Regions from separate parts of the Brevibacillus sp. NPDC058079 genome, predicted to be linked through region 1. Evidence: riboswitches for the same ligand, from Rfam matches in the RefSeq annotation. Region 1 holds a riboswitch; each other region holds the start of a gene.

Region 1 (6,044 bases):
TGCGCATCAAAGTTCGCCATCGAAGGATTGACGCAATCATTGGCAGCCGAATTGCCTGAGGGAATGGCAGCAGTGGCGCTTGATCCAGGAGGCAGTATCGATACCTCCATGCTCCAATCATGCTCACCAGAAGATGTGGACACGGCACCGAATCCGGTAGAGTGGAGCCGTGTGGCGGTACCGTACATCATGGGGCTTGGTCCGCAAGACAACGGAAAGTCGCTTACCTGCCCACCAGTGAGAAACAACTGAATATCTTTACCATTGATTTACCACGCTGCCGAGAATCCATCGGCAGCTTTTTGGTATGAAAAAATCTCCCGTCGATTGGGAAGTGCCAATCAAGGGAGAAAAGAAGTAGTGTAATGAAAAAGCCGCTCAGTCCTGTAAAAGGATCGGGCGGCTTCTTTGCAGTTGAAATCAGTATTTAGCAACCTCTGCTTGTTTTTCCCGATGAAAATAAGCATGTAACAGACAGAGCAGAACCGAACCCGCAGAGACAAGCGTTGCCAAGAACAGGGTTGGATTAATGCCACCATGGTCATACATGAACCCCATAGCTAAAGGCCCCAGCAGCCTTCCACCAGTTGTAATCGCCCCAACTACCCCCAAATAAAACGGTGCATTCTCCCCAGTTTTTTCCGATATAAAGGTAGGAATAGTGGGCGAGATGAGCATTTCTCCAAAAGTAGTGATAACCATTCCGATAACAAATGCGTAATAACTACCGTGGTAAGCCAGCATACACCCAAAACCGACAGCATACGCGATGGCACTGACGACGAGTTGGGCAGACAAGCTCTGATTCAACAGCCGCTTGATCCAGGATGTGATGGGTTGGCCGGCAAAAATGATAATCCCGTTGATAGTCCACAGCCAGCTATACGAAGACAGAGGCATACCTTGTTCGGTAATATAAGGAGCGACGCCTGTGTTCCATACCGTATTGGAAAAGAAAATGAATGCTGCGCCCAATGCCATAAACAAGTACAATTGGTAGCGGAATAGCAGGGTAAAGTTGTTTTTTTCGCGGTGTTTTTTCTGTTCCTCCTGTTGCTCTCCGACCAGTTCCTGATGAGATATGTTCTTCATAAAAAGGAAGAAGAACAAGGCAAACAATAAGGTGCTCGTGCTGTTGAACCAAAAAGTAAGCTGGAAGGATAAAGTGGCAATGACGCCTGCCAATGCGGTTCCGATTGCCATCCCCAAATTATTACCGACGTAGACGATATTAAATAATTCGCGACGCTGTTCCTTCCAACGGAAACCAATAAATGCTTGAATGGCTGGAAATGACAGGTTGAACGTAAAGCCAAGCCCCATCATGAGAATCAGGTAGACAGGCCAGCTCTGAACGAAAGGAATGGAAAATTGAATAAGTCCTTGAAAAATCAATGCACCGACAATGAGACGCTTGGCACCCAGTCGATGAAATAACGAGCCGCCGATGAATTGGCCGAAGATTCCAGCCAGAGATTGGATCATCAGGACAAATCCAGCTTCTGTCATCGAGCGTTGCAAAATGGTATGTACGTATAAGGTAGTAAGTGGCCACATAAAGGCACTCCCGGAGGAGTTAATAAAGCTGGCGATGAGGAAGAAAATGGCCTCACGTGGATAGCGATTGAGAAAAGCTGACGGTGATATCACGCGATTGCACCCCTTATCATTAAGGATAAGAATAGTATAGCGAATATTCAAAACTTTGTAAATTAAAATGTTTACAATGTCACAGGTACCCAAATATAGGCTGCTCCACTTTTGTCGAATTCGAGTATACTAGACAAAGTGGAGAGATGACATCAACTGAGGATATAGAGAATAAAGGTGGACTTTATGAAAATATGGAAACGAGTGTTGCTTCTTTTGCTTGTCGTGATGGCTACGACAGCTGGATACTACGGATACTCTTTTTATCAATTTGCTCAAAATATTCAAGAGCCTAACATCGCACCGCCTAGTGGTGGGAATTCCACCAAAGCAGCAGAAATACCAGAGTGGGATGGCAAGGAACGCGTCAATATTCTGCTGATGGGAGTAGACCGCAGAGGAATGAAAAATAACGGGCTTCCTCGTTCTGACTCCATGATGCTGGTCAGCATCGATCCTACGGGGAAACGTTATGACATGTTTTCAATCCTACGTGATACGTATGTAGATATTCCCGGTAGAGGTAGCTCGCGGATCAACTCTGCGATTGTAGAAGGTGGACCTGAGCTAGCAATGGAAACGGTTAGTCAGTTCACTGGAATTCCAGTAGATCGTTACGTGATTACTGACTTTGAAGGCTTCAAGGCTCTGATTGATGCAGTAGGCGGAGTCGAGATCGATGTAGAAAAAAATATGTATTATCATGACCCGACAGACAAAGGTGCTTATGATATTAATCTGAAAAAGGGTCTGCAAAAGCTGGATGGAGACAAAGCCTTGCAATATGCTCGTTTCCGCCATGATGCGACCTCCGATTATACACGGACGGAGCGTCAGCGGAAATTGATGACGGCAGTCGTGGATCAGATGAAGAATGGTACGACGCTGATGCAGCTTCCTACGATTTTGAAGGAAGTAACACCGTATGTTCAAACCAATATTAGTTCGGTGGACATGCTGAAGCTGTCTGCACTCGGATTAAAATTGAATACGTTAGAGCCTGGTAACTATCAGTTGCCGCCGATGGGGATGTTCCGTGAATCGCACCGTGCAGGTTCCGTTCTGGTTCCGGATGTCGATCAGGTTCAGTCGTTTGTCCAGGAAAAAATTGCACCTCCTACAGAAGCAACAGATCAACCTGAGGGAGAAAAGAAAAGCAGCACGCAAAACTAAGCGTGCTGTTTTTTTGTGTTTTTTAGGAAAAGGATCCATCTATCGTTCAAAGAGAAGAGGGATGGCAAATATGACGCAGGCCGAATGGAGAAAGATGTACAAAGATGCGACGTTTCGCTTCCGCGTAAAGTCGACAATCATCCGCAACGGTGTCATGGATTAAAAAACTTTTCCTTCTATTACTATTGACGTGATATTTCCGAAAAGGATATAATCCGTTTTGTATCATGATGAAACCCAAAAAACGAACATAATATACGTAGATATCTTTCTTATCAAGAGAGGCGGAGGGACAGGCCCTATGAAGCCCGGCAGCCGGTTCATTTTCGAATGAACGTCGCGGTGCCAATTCCTACAGGATTTTTTTGATCTTGTATAGATGAGAAGGGTGGATGCGAACGTATACATTGCGTTGCAGCCCCTTTTTCGTTTATTGAAAAAGGGGTTTTTATATTTTATTAAGATTGTGGTCGGGAGGTGGATGCGTTGATCCAACTGCGTCATTTGCATAAAAGCTATCAAGTACAAGGTAAAACCATCCCAGCATTAACGGGGATCGACCTTTCCATAGAGCAAGGAGAAATATACGGGATTATCGGACACTCTGGTGCAGGGAAAAGTACGTTGATCCGGTGCATCAATTTGCTGGAGCGCCCAACTTCAGGGGAAGTTATTGTGGACGGTGTCGATTTGACAAAGCTGGATGAAGGGAAGCTGCAAGAAAAGCGCCGCTCAATCGGCATGATTTTTCAGCACTTCAACTTGCTGTCTTCTTCGACAGTCGGCGAAAATGTCGCTTTTCCGCTCAAGCTAGCCAAGCGTCCGAAGGCAGAGATTGATAAGAAAGTAAACGAGCTGCTGAAGCTGGTTGGCTTGGAGGCGCATAAGGACAAATATCCGACCCAGCTGTCTGGCGGACAGAAGCAGCGTGTCGGAATCGCCCGGGCGCTCGCGAATGATCCAAAAGTGCTGCTCTGCGACGAAGCTACATCGGCTCTCGATCCGCAGACGACGAACTCCATTCTGGCACTGCTCTTGGACATCAACCGCAAGCTGGGGTTGACCATTGTGTTGATTACCCATGAGATGCACGTCATTCGCTCCATCTGTGATCGTGTTGGCGTGATTGATGGAGGAAAGATCGTCGAGTCGGGTAATGTACTGGATGTATTCCTTCGTCCGAAGCATCCAACGACACAAGAATTCGTGGAACAAGTAGCGGATTCTACAGAGCTGCGCGAAGCAGTTGAGCACGAAAAGGCTTCGGGGATCCGCACCATTGCTCGTGTCACCTTCCTCGGAGAAAAAACGTACCAGCCAATCCTGTTCCAAACGATGCAAGAGACTGGCACGGTGTTCAGCATTTTGCAGGGAACGATCTCCCGCATGAAGGATACGCCGTATGGTCAGTTGGTAATCGAGCTGGAAGGCGATGTTGCACAGAATCAAAAGACCATTGAGACGCTGCGCCAACGTGGCTTGGAAGTAGAGGTGATATAAATGGACTGGACATTCGAGAATGTGGATTGGGCTGAAATCGGCGTAGGTACGATGGACACGCTCACGATGCTCGGCTTTTCCACCCTGTTTACCGTCCTGATTGGTTTGCCGTTGGGCATCATTCTGTTTTTGACTTCACGCGGACAGCTTCTGCAAAACCGCACTTTTTATACGATCGCATCATTCGTTGTCAACGTATTGCGTTCGGTACCGTTTATCATTTTGATGATCTTGCTGATTCCTGTGACGAAAATGATCGTAGGAACTTCACTCGGCGTACTTGGTGCCATTCCGCCGCTCGTATTTGGTGCCGCTCCGTTTTTCGCGCGTTTGGTGGAAACCTCTCTGCGTGAGATTGATAAAGGTGTGATTGAGGCTGCACAATCTATGGGGGCTTCCAATTGGCAGATCGTCTGGAATGTCCTTTTGCCAGAGTCTAGATCGGGCCTGATCGCGGGTATTACGATCACGACGGTTACGCTGGTCTCCTATACAGCGATGTCTGGGGTAATTGGCGGTGGTGGTTTGGGTGACTTGGCGATTCGATACGGATACCAACGTTTCCAAACCGATGTCATGATTGTGACTGTTGTTATTTTGCTGGTGATGGTACAGATCTTACAATCGCTGGGGGACCGTCTGGTTCTGAAATTCAGCCGTAAGTAGGATTTTTCCATATAGGGTTTCAAATAATAAGATAAATACATGCAAGGGGGAAATCATTCATGAAAAAGCTAGTCGTATCTGTACTTTCTACTGTGTTGGCATTTTCTTTGGCAGCTTGCGGAGGCAAAACGGAAACAGCACCCGCTCCAGCTGAAGGTGGCGCACAAGGCGGACAACAGGAAGTAACATTGAAGGTAGGCGCTTCTCCCGTTCCACACGCAGCAATCTTGAAATTCGTTCAACCAAAACTGAAAGAACAAGGCGTGAACTTGGAAATTAAAGAGTTCACCGATTATGTACAACCTAACGTTCAAGTGAACGAGAAACAACTCGACGCTAACTTCTTCCAGCACAAGCCTTACCTGGAAGACTTCAATAAAGGACAAAACATGAACCTGGAGCCAGTAGTGGCTGTACACATCGAGCCATTCGGAGGTTACAGCAAAAAAGTAAAATCTGTGGATGAATTAGCTGATGGCGCAACAATCGCGCTGCCAAACGATCCAACAAACAGCGGTCGCGCACTCGCACTCTTGGAGAAAAACGGCGTGATCAAGCTGAAAGAAGGCGCTGGCATCAGCGGTACAGTGAAAGATGTTGTTGAAAACAAGAAAAACCTGAAGTTCAAAGAAGTAGAAGCAGCAATGCTGCCGCGCGTTCTGGAAGAAGTAGATCTGGCATTGATCAACACCAACTATGCGCTGGAAGCAAAGCTTGTTCCAACCAAAGACGCCCTGTTTATTGAAGATAAAGATACTCCATACGCAAACTTCTTGGTAGCTCGTCCTGACAATAAGGATTCTGAAGCAATTCAAAAGCTGGCAAAAGCACTGAACTCACCTGAAGTGAAAAAGTTCATTGAAGATGAATACAAAGGCGCGATTATTCCAGCGTTCTAAAGTAGAAATAATTGATCGATCAACAAAAGCCCAACTGGTCTCGTAGCTGGTTGGGCTTTACTTTTGTTTACAATATAATGAATTTTCATAAAATTAAATTAAATCTATAGCAATCCCGTTTTCAACCCAATTCCCGTCGAGTATATTGTGTTTGAA
Region 2 (6,044 bases), on a different contig from region 1:
AATCATGAGACCTTTCATGAATCCGCCGCTTTTGCTTGCTGTAGCAGCAGGAGTTGTTGTAGTGCCTTTATTTGTTGAAGCATTTACATTCGTATCTGCTTTGTTAGGCGTTTGCGTGTTCGTAGGAGCCGTATTAGAGTTAAAAGATTTTTTCCCAGACTTATAGCCTTTCGCATCGGCATGATCAATGAATCCTCCGGCCGGAGCGAGTACGAGCATTACGGCAACCAACATCATGATGAGTTTTTTCATGTTATTTGAGTAGCCCCTCTCATTTAAATGACTTGTATATATAAGTCTACATGAATATTGAGCGAAATTCCAACGAACTTTCAGTGACGCTCGGTCTAAATACCTACAAAAAAGCCCCTGACAAGCGATCTCGTCAGGGGTTCTTCGATTTACGCGCTCTTTTTCAGTTTTCGGGCTGCCCAGTTACCCAACGATTGAATGAGCTGTACCAGGACGACGAGGATAACGACAGTAATGATCATGACTTCGATGTCCCATTGCTGGTAGCCGTAGCGCAAGGCGAGATCGCCAAGTCCGCCGGCACCGACTGCTCCGGCCATAGCAGTAGCCCCAATCAAACCGATGGTCGCAATGGTCAGGCAGAGGACGATGCCGGGCCGTGCTTCACGCAGCATGATGCGAAAAATAATCTGCGTCCGGGATGCGCCCATTGCCTGGTACGCTTCGATAACGCCACGATCTACGTCATGCAGGGCCGTTTCCATCAGGCGTGAGATGTAAGGCGAGGTATAGACGATGAGCGGCACAATTGCTCCTTCAATTCCAATCGAAGTGCCCACGATCAACTCTGTAAAAGGAATGATCGCAACCATCAGGATAATAAAAGGCAACGAACGCACAATGTTGATGATCGTATTCAGGGTGTGATAGATGATTCTGTTCGGGAAAAGGTGATTCGCCTGTGTGATGACCAACAAAATCCCGAGCGGAATCCCGATCAACGTCGCAATGAACAGCGAAATTCCAACCATGATGACAGTCTCTTGCAGAGATTGCCCGAATACCGGAATCATATCAATCAAACGCTCCATTAGCTCCGCACCTCCTCTGGTGACACAATATCTACGCGGTAGACGGATTCGCGCAAGTAGCGAATGCCATCTTGAATGTCTTGTTCTTCGCCGGATATGTGCAAAAGCAGAATGCCGAGCGCTGTTCCTTTTATGGTCGTAATCGAGCCATACAACAGATTGGTGCTAATCGGAAAACGTGCAGATAGTGTTCCTAGAACAGGATCGAGAGCAGCATCCCCGCGAAAGGCAACGCGAACAATTTTGGAAACGGGTCCGGTTTCTTTTATTTTGGACAAAATCTCCTGTGGTACCTGATCGTCGAAAACCGTTTTGATAAAATTACGGGTCGTTTGCTCTTGCGGATTGCTGAAAACATCCAGAACAGAGCCTTGCTCGATGACGACACCGTTTTCCATGATGGCTACCTGATCGCAGATTTTTTTGATGACCTGCATCTCATGCGTAATCAGCACGATGGTCAGGTTAAACTTTCGATTGATGTCGAGCAACAGCTCCAGGATCGATTCGGTCGTCTGCGGGTCGAGAGCGGAAGTCGCTTCGTCACAGAGCAGGATTTCCGGATCAGTCGCAAGCGCACGAGCGATGCCCACCCGTTGCTTTTGTCCACCGGATAGCTGAGAAGGATAAGCGTTTGCTTTATCAGACAAGCCAACCAAGCCGAGAAGGTCTTCTACCTTGCGCTTAATGACATCTTTAGGGACGCGATTCATCCGCAAGATTTCCGCCACATTGTCAAAGACATTATAGGAAGAGAGCAGGTTGAAGTGTTGAAAAATTATCCCGATCTTTTTGCGAGCTTGCCGCAGCTCTTTTTCCTTGAGGGTCAGCATGTTCTGGCCATTGACGATCACAGAACCGCTAGTCGGCTTCTCCAACAGGTTGATGGTACGGAGCAGGGTGCTTTTCCCCGCTCCGCTAAAGCCGATAACCCCGTAGATTTGCCCTTTTTCCACCTGCAGGGATACGCCCTTCAATGCTTCTACCTGCTTGTTTCCTACTTGATACGACTTATGAATATCGGTTAGCTGTATCATAACGAGTTCTCCTTGTTGTTCTTGATGTTCCTGGCTTCGATCTTACCAGGACGGCAGTACAGCTCCTTCAAAACGTTCGTCGATGAATTTTTTCACTTCTTCCGAGCGGTAGATGTCCACCAGCTTTTTGACAGCGGGGTTGTCTTTGTTGGTTTCGTTGACTGCCAAAATGTTTACATATGGAGAGTCAGCTGTCTCAGCGAAGATCGCATCTTTTTGCGGGGAGTAGCCAGCTTCCATTGCGAAGTTCGTATTAATCGAAGCGACCTCTACGTTGCTCAGCGAGCGCGCCAGGAAAGCAGCCTCCAGCTCTTTGAATTGCAAATTTTTTGGATTTTCTACGATGTCCAGTGGTGTTGCGTTGTCACCCACGCCATCCTTGAGCTTAATCAAGCCAGCTGCCTGATAGAGTAGCAGGGCGCGTGCTCGGTTGGTAGGGTCGTTTTGAATGCCGACAACGCCGCCAGCAGGGATGTCCTCGACTTTTTTATGCTTGGTGGAGTACAGGCCCATCGGGTACGTGACGGTTTTTCCAACCTCGACGATCTTTGTTTTGTGATCTTGATTGAACTTCGCCAAGAACGGGATGGTTTGGAAGCTGTTTACATCGAGATTTCCTTTATCGAGAGCTTGGTTCGGCTGTACGTAATCGTTGAAAACGACGACTTCGACGTCGAGCCCTTTGCCTTTGGCGACTTCTTTTACTTTGTTGAGAATCTCTTCGTGCGGGCCGCCAGTGACGCCCACCTTGAGTGAGGTTTGCTCAGCAGCAGTGCCGCCGTTAGCAGGTGCAGCTTCTTGTTTACCGCCGCAAGCCGTTACGAGCGATGCAGCGAGCAGTAGTGTAGTGAGCAGTAGACCAGTCTTTTTCATGAAAATACCCCTTTTCTCTGGATGTAAGATGGAATAGAAAAAGCCTCTTCCGACAGAAGAGGCGAAAACTGCGAGTATGTATCCACACTGCAACAATACCTCTCTTATCTGTCGGAATAAATTCCGCTGGATTTGGCACCGTATCGTTTGCGATAGGTTGCCGAGGTGTCATAGGGCCAGTCCCTCAACCTCTCTTCATAAGAGAATGTGCTATGAAATTATCATTCCAAACATTGTTGTTAATTCTTATTTGGATAGTTGGATTATAACGACTGATTTTTTAGGTGTCAACTGTTTTTGCAAACGAATGACTTGGTGGAAAAATGTGAAATTGATCTAAATACGAATATTCTATTGAAGAATCGGAAAATCATTTGTATAATGAGAGCGAATGAACCCGATACCAGCTATCGCAGGTGATGACATGACTCTAGTGGACTCCAATGAAACCAGAAAAAAGCTGTCTGCCATCTATAATGAGATAGCAAAAGAGTTGTTCGGATTTGGAACGACATTGCTCCGAGTCACGATTGAAAATCAGATGATTACGTTCCAAGCCAAGCATCGCCGCTCTCCGCGCTCAGAAGCGTTAGAAGGAGAAGCACCGGCCCTCAAGCTCGAAGTCGATTTTCGGATGTCCCTTCTTTATAAGAAGAAACTGCGAGAGCGACTGGAAGTAGAGATGGGGTTGCCGTTGGAAGCTGTGCTACGGGACTATGATGCGCCTACGCAGTGGGCGATCACGAATGTTATTTTAGCTGAATCAGAACTGAATACCTGACGCAATCGTTCGGATTTTCTCTTTTGATCTATCTTAAGAGGAGACCGTAGACTTTGCGTAAAAACGGGTGTCACTTCTCTTTGTTTACGAAGAAAAGTGCTCTTGTTTAGAATGATACGTTCTAATCAAGGGTACTTTTCTTTTTATTGTATCACCATATTTTGTCATCAAATGAACCCAACTGGAGGAGAATTACGATGAAAAAATTACTTGCTGGAATTCTGTCTTTTTCTATGATGTCACTGGCTCTCGCTGGCTGTGGCAGCAATGATCAACCACAAGCGGGAGGAGCTGGCGGTGAAGCCAAGGGTGAGCCACAAAAGCTGGTCATTTCCACATGGGGCTTTTCCGAAGACTTTTTCCGCAAAGAAGTATATGAGCCGTTTGAAAAAGAACATAACGTGAAAATCGTGCTGGAAATCGGGAACAACGCAGAACGACTGAACAAAATTCGCCAAGGAAGCTCCGATGTAGACTTGATCTACCTCTCTGACTACTATGCACAGCAAGGGATTGAGAGTGGCGCATTTGAAAAAATCGACCGCAGCCGCATCCCGAACCTGGATCAAATCTACGACATCGCCAAAGCACCACTGGGCGAGGAGTACGGTCCAGCTTACACAATTGGCCAATTCGGGATTGCCTACAATCCAAAGCTTGTGAAAACAGAGATCAAGGATTGGAAAGACCTGTGGAACCCAGAGCTGACGGGCAAGTTGACACTGCCAAGCATTACGTCCACAACTGGCCCGATGGTTCTCGACAGTGCTTCTGCGGTCGCGGGCAGCAAGGAATTTAACGAGGATCAAGCCTTTGCGAAAATGAAAGAAGTCAACCAAAATGTAGTGAAATTCTACGATAAGACTTCCGAATACGTGAACATGTTTGGTCAAGAAGAAATCGGCGTAGGACCGATCATGGAAATGTACTTCAAAGACATCAAAGCCGCTGTTCCAGAAGCTGTTTTCGTACAACCTGCAAGCGGCGGATATGCGGTCATGAATACGGTTAACATCGTAAAAGGCTCGAAAAACAAAGCGCTGGCTGAAGACTTCATCAACTACCAGCTGAGCAAGGAAGTTCAGGAAAAAACAGCAAAAGCAAAAATCGATTCCCCTGTAAATAAGTCTGTTCAACTGACAGAAGAAGAAGCAAAAGGCGTAACGTACGGGGAAGAAACCGTAAGCAAGCTGAAAATGCTGGACATGAAATTCGTTAACGAGCACTCTAAAGCATGGATTGACCGTTGGAATCGTGAAATCACGCAATAACGAACGATAGAAAACAAAGGGCGAGGGTATAGACAATTTCGGATATACCCTCGTTTTTCAACGTATAGGAAATTATAAAATAAATTCCGGAGCGCATGAAAACATTCCGCTAAAACGCGGTCGCTCCACGTTGAATTGGCCTCGATAGAAGTTTTCTTATGAGGAATGAACGTGAGGAGGACCACTCGTGCAAAAGATCATTCTTGACGTGGATACGGGCATTGATGATGCGCTTGGCATTATTCTCGCTGTGAAGAGCGGGCAATTTGATCTGGTTGGCATCACTACGGTGAATGGCAACGTGTCGCTGCAAAAAGCTACAGAAAACACATGCAAAATTCTCGATTTCTTGCAAGTCGGTGAGCAAATCCCTGTTGTCTGTGGAGCATCTGAACCGTTGCTGCGGCCGTTATTTTTCGAGCACGCTGTACATGGTGAAGATGGCTTGGGAGGTGCCCTTGCCGGAGTTCCGATTTACAAGGAACCGACTGCTGGCTTTGCTCCTGATTTCATCGTGGAAAACGTACTCGCGCATTCCAGAGAGATTACACTCATCATGACGGGACCGTTGACCAATTTGGCGCTGGCAGTGAAAAAATGCCCGGAGCTGGTCCAACACGTCAAGGAAGTCATTTTCATGGGTGGAGTGGTCCGCGAGCATGGCAATGTGACGCCGGTTGCGGAGTATAACATGTACGTCGATCCAGAGGCAGCGAAGGTTGTGTTTCATGCCGGATTCCCGCAATTGACGCTGGTTGGGCTGGATGTGACGCGAAGAGTGCTGCTGAACGAGGAGCATATTCGCGAGCTAGGAGATACACCGATGGGCGAGTACGTAAGACAGAGTACGTCTGATTACCTACATCGCTATTTTCAGCGAAATGGCATCTATGCGTGCGCCATGCATGATCCATTGGCTGTCGCAGTTGCACTCGATCCGAAGCTGGTGAAGAAGCAGAAGCTGTATGTAGATATCGAAACGAGAAGTGAGCTGTGTGATGGGCAAACGGTTTGCGAC
Region 3 (6,044 bases), on a different contig from region 1:
CATGTTGGCGGGATGCAAGGACCAGATCAATTTGGAGGATACCACTTTAACGCTGATGCTCGGAATCGATTTGAACGAAAAAAACGAGCTTCTCTATTTTATCTCAAGCCCCGTGTTCAATCGGGAGGCAAAGGAAAAATCTGAGCAATACGGTATCCGGTCATCTACAATTAGAGAGGCAAGAATGGGCTTTGATGAGCGAGTGACAGGCTTGACCCAACCAGGCAAGATTCAGGTGCTTGTAATGGGGAAAAAGCTGCTGGCTCACCCGGACTGGTTTCGGTTGCTGGATGTCGTTTTTCGGGATGCAAAGTTCAGTGTCAACGCCCGCATGGCTGTGCTTGATGGTCGATTGAATGAGTTGTTTGATTATAAACCAAAGGACAAGCCTCGTCTGTCCATTCATGTAACAACGCTGATTGACACAGCCAATAACAGAAATCTGACGGTAAAAACGAGGGCGCAGGAGCTCCATCGGCAAATGTATGAAAAAGGGATGACGCCTACCCTGACTGAGTTGAAGAAAGAAAAGAAGGCGGTCAAGGTAATGGGGACGGCTTTGTTAAAAGAAAATGGAACGTACGCAGGCTCGATAGAACCGCGGGATACGATTCTTTTGCAAATGTTTCTCCATGAAAAACAAGGGGAACTGTCCGTCACCATCCCGATTAAAGAGCCGAACGAGCACAATCAAATTGTGAAAGACAGGATCAGTTTTTTTATCAAGGGCGTCAAAAAAAAAGTAAAAACAACCTATCAGAACGGTCGATTTCATTTTGACGTTCATTTCAAATTGCGAGTGTCCGTATCGGAGCGAATGTTTCCGTACGACATGAAAAAGGACTACAAAAAGATGGAGCGAATGATCAGTGACGAGTTACAGAAGGATTACATGAAGTTAGTCAAGAAATGCCAGGAAAGCGGTGTAGACCCATTTGGGTTTGGTCTCTATGCGCGTGCCTATGAATATAAGGAATACAAAAAGGTAGAGGATGATTGGACGAAAGCCTTTTCCAATGCCACAGTTGAAATCAAGCCTGACGTATCGATTAAGGGAAATGGCGTCATAAAGTGAAGGGTGAAAGACAAAACCCCCTGGCAATCAGTAAATGCCAAGGGGTTCGTTATTAATAGATCGCTTCCCAGCCTGCAGGAGTGACGAACAGGCGAATCGCCTTGATTTTGCGGTCGTCCATCAGGGTGAAGTAGTGGCGGTAGTTCGGTGGTACGGAGATCAGATCGCCTGGCTCCAGCTCGACGTCGAAGTAGCGGTCATCTTTGCCTTTGATGGCGAAAATGCCGTGACCATCGACGCAGAAGCGGCACTCATCGTCGGTGTGGTGATGCTCGCCCTTGAATTTCACCAACAGCTCGTCGAGGTTAGGCGTTTTGTCAGAGAGGACGATAATGTCCGCTGTCAAGTAACCGCGACGTTGGCTGATCGCATCGATTTCTGGCTTGAAGGTGTCGAGAATCTCTTGTTTTTCCTCGTCTGTCGGGCTGTAGTTATCACGGTGCTTTGGATCAAGGCGATCCAAGCCCCATTTTTCGTAAATGATCTCTTGGGTGTCCAGGAAGGAGACAACTTCCTCGGGTGCTGAGATGTACTCATTGTTGTCGTGAAAACGAATTTGTGCCATCGTTTATTCCTCCTTAATTGGTGGTTGTAGTGGACACGACTGCTTGGCGCAATTGCAGCCAGCGGGCGTGATACTCGAATAGGAATTCAAAAGCTTCCAGGTGGCGCTTGGCCTCGAAGTCATTGCCGCCCCACGTGTAGATACCGTGGTTACGGATGAGTACACCGGGAACTTCTGGTGTGATCACTTTTTCAATTTCGGTAGCCAAGGTCGGAATATCGGCAAAGTTCTCAACAATCGGAACAGTAATGCGCGCGTTTTCTTCCCAGATTCCGAGTCCCTTGATCAGCTCTTGTCCTTGAATGGAGAAAGCGCGTTGTCCAAAGTACAGCTCGGAAATGAGGTTATTCCATACGGTATGCACGTGGAAGCAAGCCCCAGCCTTCGGGAACGTTTTGTAGACGACGGCGTGGATAAGCGTTTCCGCGGACGGCTTGAGAGCAGTTTCATCCACTGGACGTGAGTCTTGATCCACGACCAGATAATCTTCGGGAGACAGCTTGGTTTTGTCTTTGCCGCTTGCCGTTACGGCAAATTGCAAAGGATCGTTTTGTATTTTTATGGAGAGATTGCCACTGGTGCCGGGAAACCAGTCCCGGCGGGCAAATGTCAGCTTGGCGTCATCCAGACGGCGAAAGGCATCCAGACGTTGTTCGAGTGTTGCAGTCATGAATTAGACGACCTCCTGTTGGACGTGCTGTAAAATGCGAATCACATCGTGGAATGTGGCAAACTTACTATGCGGCAATTGCAGCTCTTCCGCCTTGTCAGCGAGGAAGTGACGGGCAATCACATAGTCAGCGATTTTGGCTCCAGCCAAATCAGTGATAGAGTCGCCGATGACGATACGGAAATGGTTCTCTGGATCGTAACGACGGATAATCGTCGTCTTGCACATGCCGCAGCCGTTCGTGCACTGTTCATCGCAAGCGTTTGGCCACGTAATGGTGATCCGCTCCCCGCTGAAATCACTGCCATTGCAGTAAATAGGCACATCGGAGAGATCAAAAGGTGCCAGGATAGGCTCCAGGAAAAAGTCGATGCCGCCACTCGTGATCAACAGCTCGATGCCTTCTTCGCGGCAATAGCTCACGAATTCAGCAAATCCCGGGCGAATCGTCGCTTCTTGGACAATAAAATCAATAATGTCCTGGCGCAAGGAGGAGGGCAAGAGTTGAAACAGCTTGCCAACCCCTTCTTGAACGCTTATTTTTTGCGAAAGGATTTGCTCCGTCAAGGCTTCCCACTCAGGGGGAGCAAACTTGCGGACAATCGCTACAATGTTGTCTTTTTCGGTAATCGTTCCGTCGAAATCGCAGAACAGGACGAGCTTCTTGCTCATCGTGCGCCACCCCACTTTTCCAAGGCGATCGCCAGCTCTTGTGATTCCGCGGCAGCTTCTTCCAATGTTCGGCCTGCGGTGACTGCATGAATTGCGGCAACGAATGCTTTCGCTCCTGCGGTTGCTCCACCGGGATGACCGTGGATTCCGCCTCCTGCATTGACGATTTGATCCAGACCGAAGTCTTTATACAGCTGTGGAACCAACCCTGGGTGAATGCCGGCAGACGGAACTGGGAAGGAACGGCGTACACCATTCAGTGGGTCAGTCAAATGCTTGGCGAGCTGCAACGCTTCTGTTTTGTCCAAGGCGACATTGCCATATGGAGATGGGAAGAGCACCAAATCTGCCCCAGCTACACGCATCAACGTTCCGAGCAGAAGCGGGGTGGCGATACCGTAGTCAGGTGATGGATAGTAAGCGCCTGCCAATGCTGGATGCGCCATGATCGGTACGTGTACATCAGGATCGGCTGCCAAACGGTGCAGGGCATCGAATCCAAAGGCCAGTACATTGAACAAGAGGCAGTCAGCACCTGCATCTACCGCACGTTTCGCTTTTTCGTTCAGCTCATGCACAGGTCCAGTCAGGTTGGCTGCATAAAGGACAGGCTTGCCTGTTTCGGCTTCTGTCTCCTGAGCGATCTGCTTGAACGCTTTGATCCGTTCGATAAAAGGAGCGCGCTCATCTGCAAAGAAGATTTCGTCATCTTTCACCAGATCGACTCCGCCCAAGGCTTGTGCCCGGAATTGCGTTTTCAGGTCGTCGAAAGGAAGGCCTAGGCACGATTTGAAAATGCTCATCAAGAGCGGACGGTTATGTGCCCCTAAACGTTCGCGCAGACCATCGATGCCGAACTTCGGTCCAGGAAAAGCCTGAAGGAATGAGTCGGGGAAAACGATGTCGATGAGCTTGATTTTGCCATCCATCGACAGTTTGCCGAATATTCCGGTCAACAAGGATGGAATGTCTGCTGTAAAATTGCGGGTCGGATAGCTGACGGTAATCAAACCGCGTGTTTCTCCGTTTTCCAGTGTTTCAAGTGGTGTCGCGCTCACGGCTTCACCGAGATACGGCGCTAGCTCAGCTTGCTTGGCAAGCGGCAGGTCCGTCCAGGAACCGACAGTCATGCCGACAGCAATGGCTTGCGCTTTCTTGTTCAAGTCTTTTGCTTGTGTGAGGTAGGTGACGAGGATACGTTGTTCACTCATGGTACGTCTCATCCTCCTTGAATGATTAAAAAAAGCCTCCCCATTGAGCGGGGAGGCGGTTGTCGACTTATGAAAGCGTCTCGTCTCCTCTCATCTCTCGGGTCAGTAGCCGAAACGAGCCAAAGATGCTCTATCTCGACTCTTATCCGTTGGAATTAGCACCGTTTCGCTATCCAAGGTACGCATCATCCGCGTACGATTCATGGTATAGCGCCGGTTGCCGGGCATCATAGGGCCAGTCCCTCAGCCAGCTCGCGATAAGAGTTATTCGTTTCCCCCATGATATGACGTTCATTCTCAGGAGTCAATCTTTGTTTTTGTAGAGAATGTGCAGCAGGTTATCAGAAAAATGAGATGAAGGTGAAACTTTTTGACAATTCCTTCGTGGTAAGGGATGAAGGGGTGTGAACGGCTTGGGAAAGTAGGTCTGGAGGATGTGTACCAGCTGCATGTAAACGATATTTACCGCTATCTTTTCCGGCTGACACGAGATGAGAGGCTGGCAGAGGATTTGACACAGGAAACCTTTTGTCGCGCCTTCTCTTCCTTGGACGACTACCGTGGGGAAAAAGTACGGCCTTGGCTATTCAAGGTGGCCTATCACGCTTTCGTGGACGGCTATCGCAAGAAGACGAAACAACGGTTTGCATATGTGGAAGCCCTGCCAGAGCGACGTGATCATTCGGCGGTTGATCCGGCAGAGCATGTCGTGAACAAGGAGCTGTGGGAAGTGGCCTATGACTATTTGGAGCAACTTCCGGAAAAGCAGAGACAGGTCATTTTGTTGTCTACCATGCAGTTTTCCTACGCGGAAATGGCAGAGGTACTCGGGATCGAGCTGGCAGACGTCAAGCGTTCCTTGTTTCGGGGGCGACAAAAGATGCGGCAGTTGTGGAGGGAGGAAAGGTAATGAGGGAGCAAGATGGCAACAATCGCGAACAAAAGCTGCTGGCTTATTTGCGTGGCGATATGTCGGGGGAAGAGGTAAAACGATTCGAAGAGGAAATAGCCGCTGACGAGGAATACGCACAGCGGTTGGAGAGGCTTTTACTGGGGGAAGAAATGGGAGAGGACAACTCGAAAACAAAACAGCCTGAAACGCTGTCGGCCGAAAAACAGCGCGCCATTGTTCGCCGGGGGAAATGGAAAAATCGGTTGTCCACCGCTGGATTCACTATAGTGCTACCCTTTTTGGCTGGAGTTGTATTGCTGATTCTGAATGGCTGGGTTGGGTCACTGATGCATGAAGATCTGTTCCGCGTTGCGAAGTCGATGGTCAATTTCACCCAGCCAGGTGTGAGCGTGGGGAGTAGTGGTTCACAGGTCGGATTGCTGTACGGAAACATCAGCATGGAACTACGCGAGCGGGTTGGGGGAGAAGAAAAGAACGCGGGCCGTTTTGAGAGTACGAATGTGCTAAGGAACGTGAATGCGAAGCCGCAATGGACGAACGGGGTCAGGGAGCAAAAGCTGTTTTTCCGTTATCCGACAGAGGGAGAAACGGAGGATACCATGTCTCTCACTTCACCTGCCTGGACGACAATGGAGAAGCTGCCTGAGGGAACCGTTTCGCAGCTTGCAATATCTTTTGACCACTTTCTGACGTACGAGGAGTATTATGCACTGATTTCCCGCCATGTTACCTCTTCAGGACAAGATACAGTTTGGTTTGCGGTAGATACAGGGGTGGAGCTCAAGCAAGCAGAGAGTGATGTACCCTATCTGTTGCTTGGTGCCGGGGACGTATGGGGATTTGCTCAGAGAGAACTCGATTACGGAGGTGCGCCCATCCGGGTAAATGGGGAAGGGGCAAGAAGAATGGCGACCTATCTGAACGAAATGAAGTACTTA

The links. Region 1 has a riboswitch for S-adenosylmethionine ahead of ACFVS2_RS28400 (methionine ABC transporter ATP-binding protein). Riboswitches for the same ligand answer to the same signal wherever they lie in the genome.
Region 2: another riboswitch for S-adenosylmethionine. It lies ahead of ACFVS2_RS24215 (MetQ/NlpA family ABC transporter substrate-binding protein); the one in region 1 lies ahead of ACFVS2_RS28400 (methionine ABC transporter ATP-binding protein).
Region 3: another riboswitch for S-adenosylmethionine. It lies ahead of ACFVS2_RS14610 (2,3-diketo-5-methylthiopentyl-1-phosphate enolase); the one in region 1 lies ahead of ACFVS2_RS28400 (methionine ABC transporter ATP-binding protein).

What each region holds. Positions count from the first base shown of each region.
Region 1 covers NZ_JBHVSO010000013.1:18,530-24,573, reverse strand. Annotated here, with positions in the region: gene ACFVS2_RS28415 (SDR family oxidoreductase) at 1-252, shown strand, start outside; gene ACFVS2_RS28410 (MFS transporter) at 421-1,650, opposite strand; gene ACFVS2_RS28405 (LCP family protein) at 1,837-2,823, shown strand; SAM riboswitch class I at 3,093-3,209, shown strand; gene ACFVS2_RS28400 (methionine ABC transporter ATP-binding protein) at 3,310-4,323, shown strand; gene ACFVS2_RS28395 (methionine ABC transporter permease) at 4,324-4,989, shown strand; gene ACFVS2_RS28390 (MetQ/NlpA family ABC transporter substrate-binding protein) at 5,049-5,888, shown strand.
Region 2 covers NZ_JBHVSO010000009.1:80,053-86,096, forward strand. Annotated here, with positions in the region: gene ACFVS2_RS24200 (hypothetical protein) at 1-252, opposite strand, end outside; gene ACFVS2_RS24205 (methionine ABC transporter permease) at 402-1,064, opposite strand; gene ACFVS2_RS24210 (methionine ABC transporter ATP-binding protein) at 1,064-2,101, opposite strand; gene ACFVS2_RS24215 (MetQ/NlpA family ABC transporter substrate-binding protein) at 2,144-2,974, opposite strand; SAM riboswitch class I at 3,076-3,178, opposite strand; gene ACFVS2_RS24220 (DUF2294 domain-containing protein) at 3,399-3,755, shown strand; gene ACFVS2_RS24225 (ABC transporter substrate-binding protein) at 3,953-5,026, shown strand; gene ACFVS2_RS24230 (nucleoside hydrolase) at 5,214-6,044, shown strand, end outside.
Region 3 covers NZ_JBHVSO010000004.1:287,238-293,281, reverse strand. Annotated here, with positions in the region: gene ACFVS2_RS14630 (Ger(x)C family spore germination protein) at 1-1,075, shown strand, start outside; gene ACFVS2_RS14625 (1,2-dihydroxy-3-keto-5-methylthiopentene dioxygenase) at 1,128-1,640, opposite strand; gene ACFVS2_RS14620 (methylthioribulose 1-phosphate dehydratase) at 1,654-2,310, opposite strand; gene ACFVS2_RS14615 (2-hydroxy-3-keto-5-methylthiopentenyl-1-phosphate phosphatase) at 2,314-2,982, opposite strand; gene ACFVS2_RS14610 (2,3-diketo-5-methylthiopentyl-1-phosphate enolase) at 2,979-4,193, opposite strand; SAM riboswitch class I at 4,281-4,457, opposite strand; gene ACFVS2_RS14605 (sigma-70 family RNA polymerase sigma factor) at 4,588-5,103, shown strand; gene ACFVS2_RS14600 (anti-sigma factor) at 5,103-6,044, shown strand, end outside.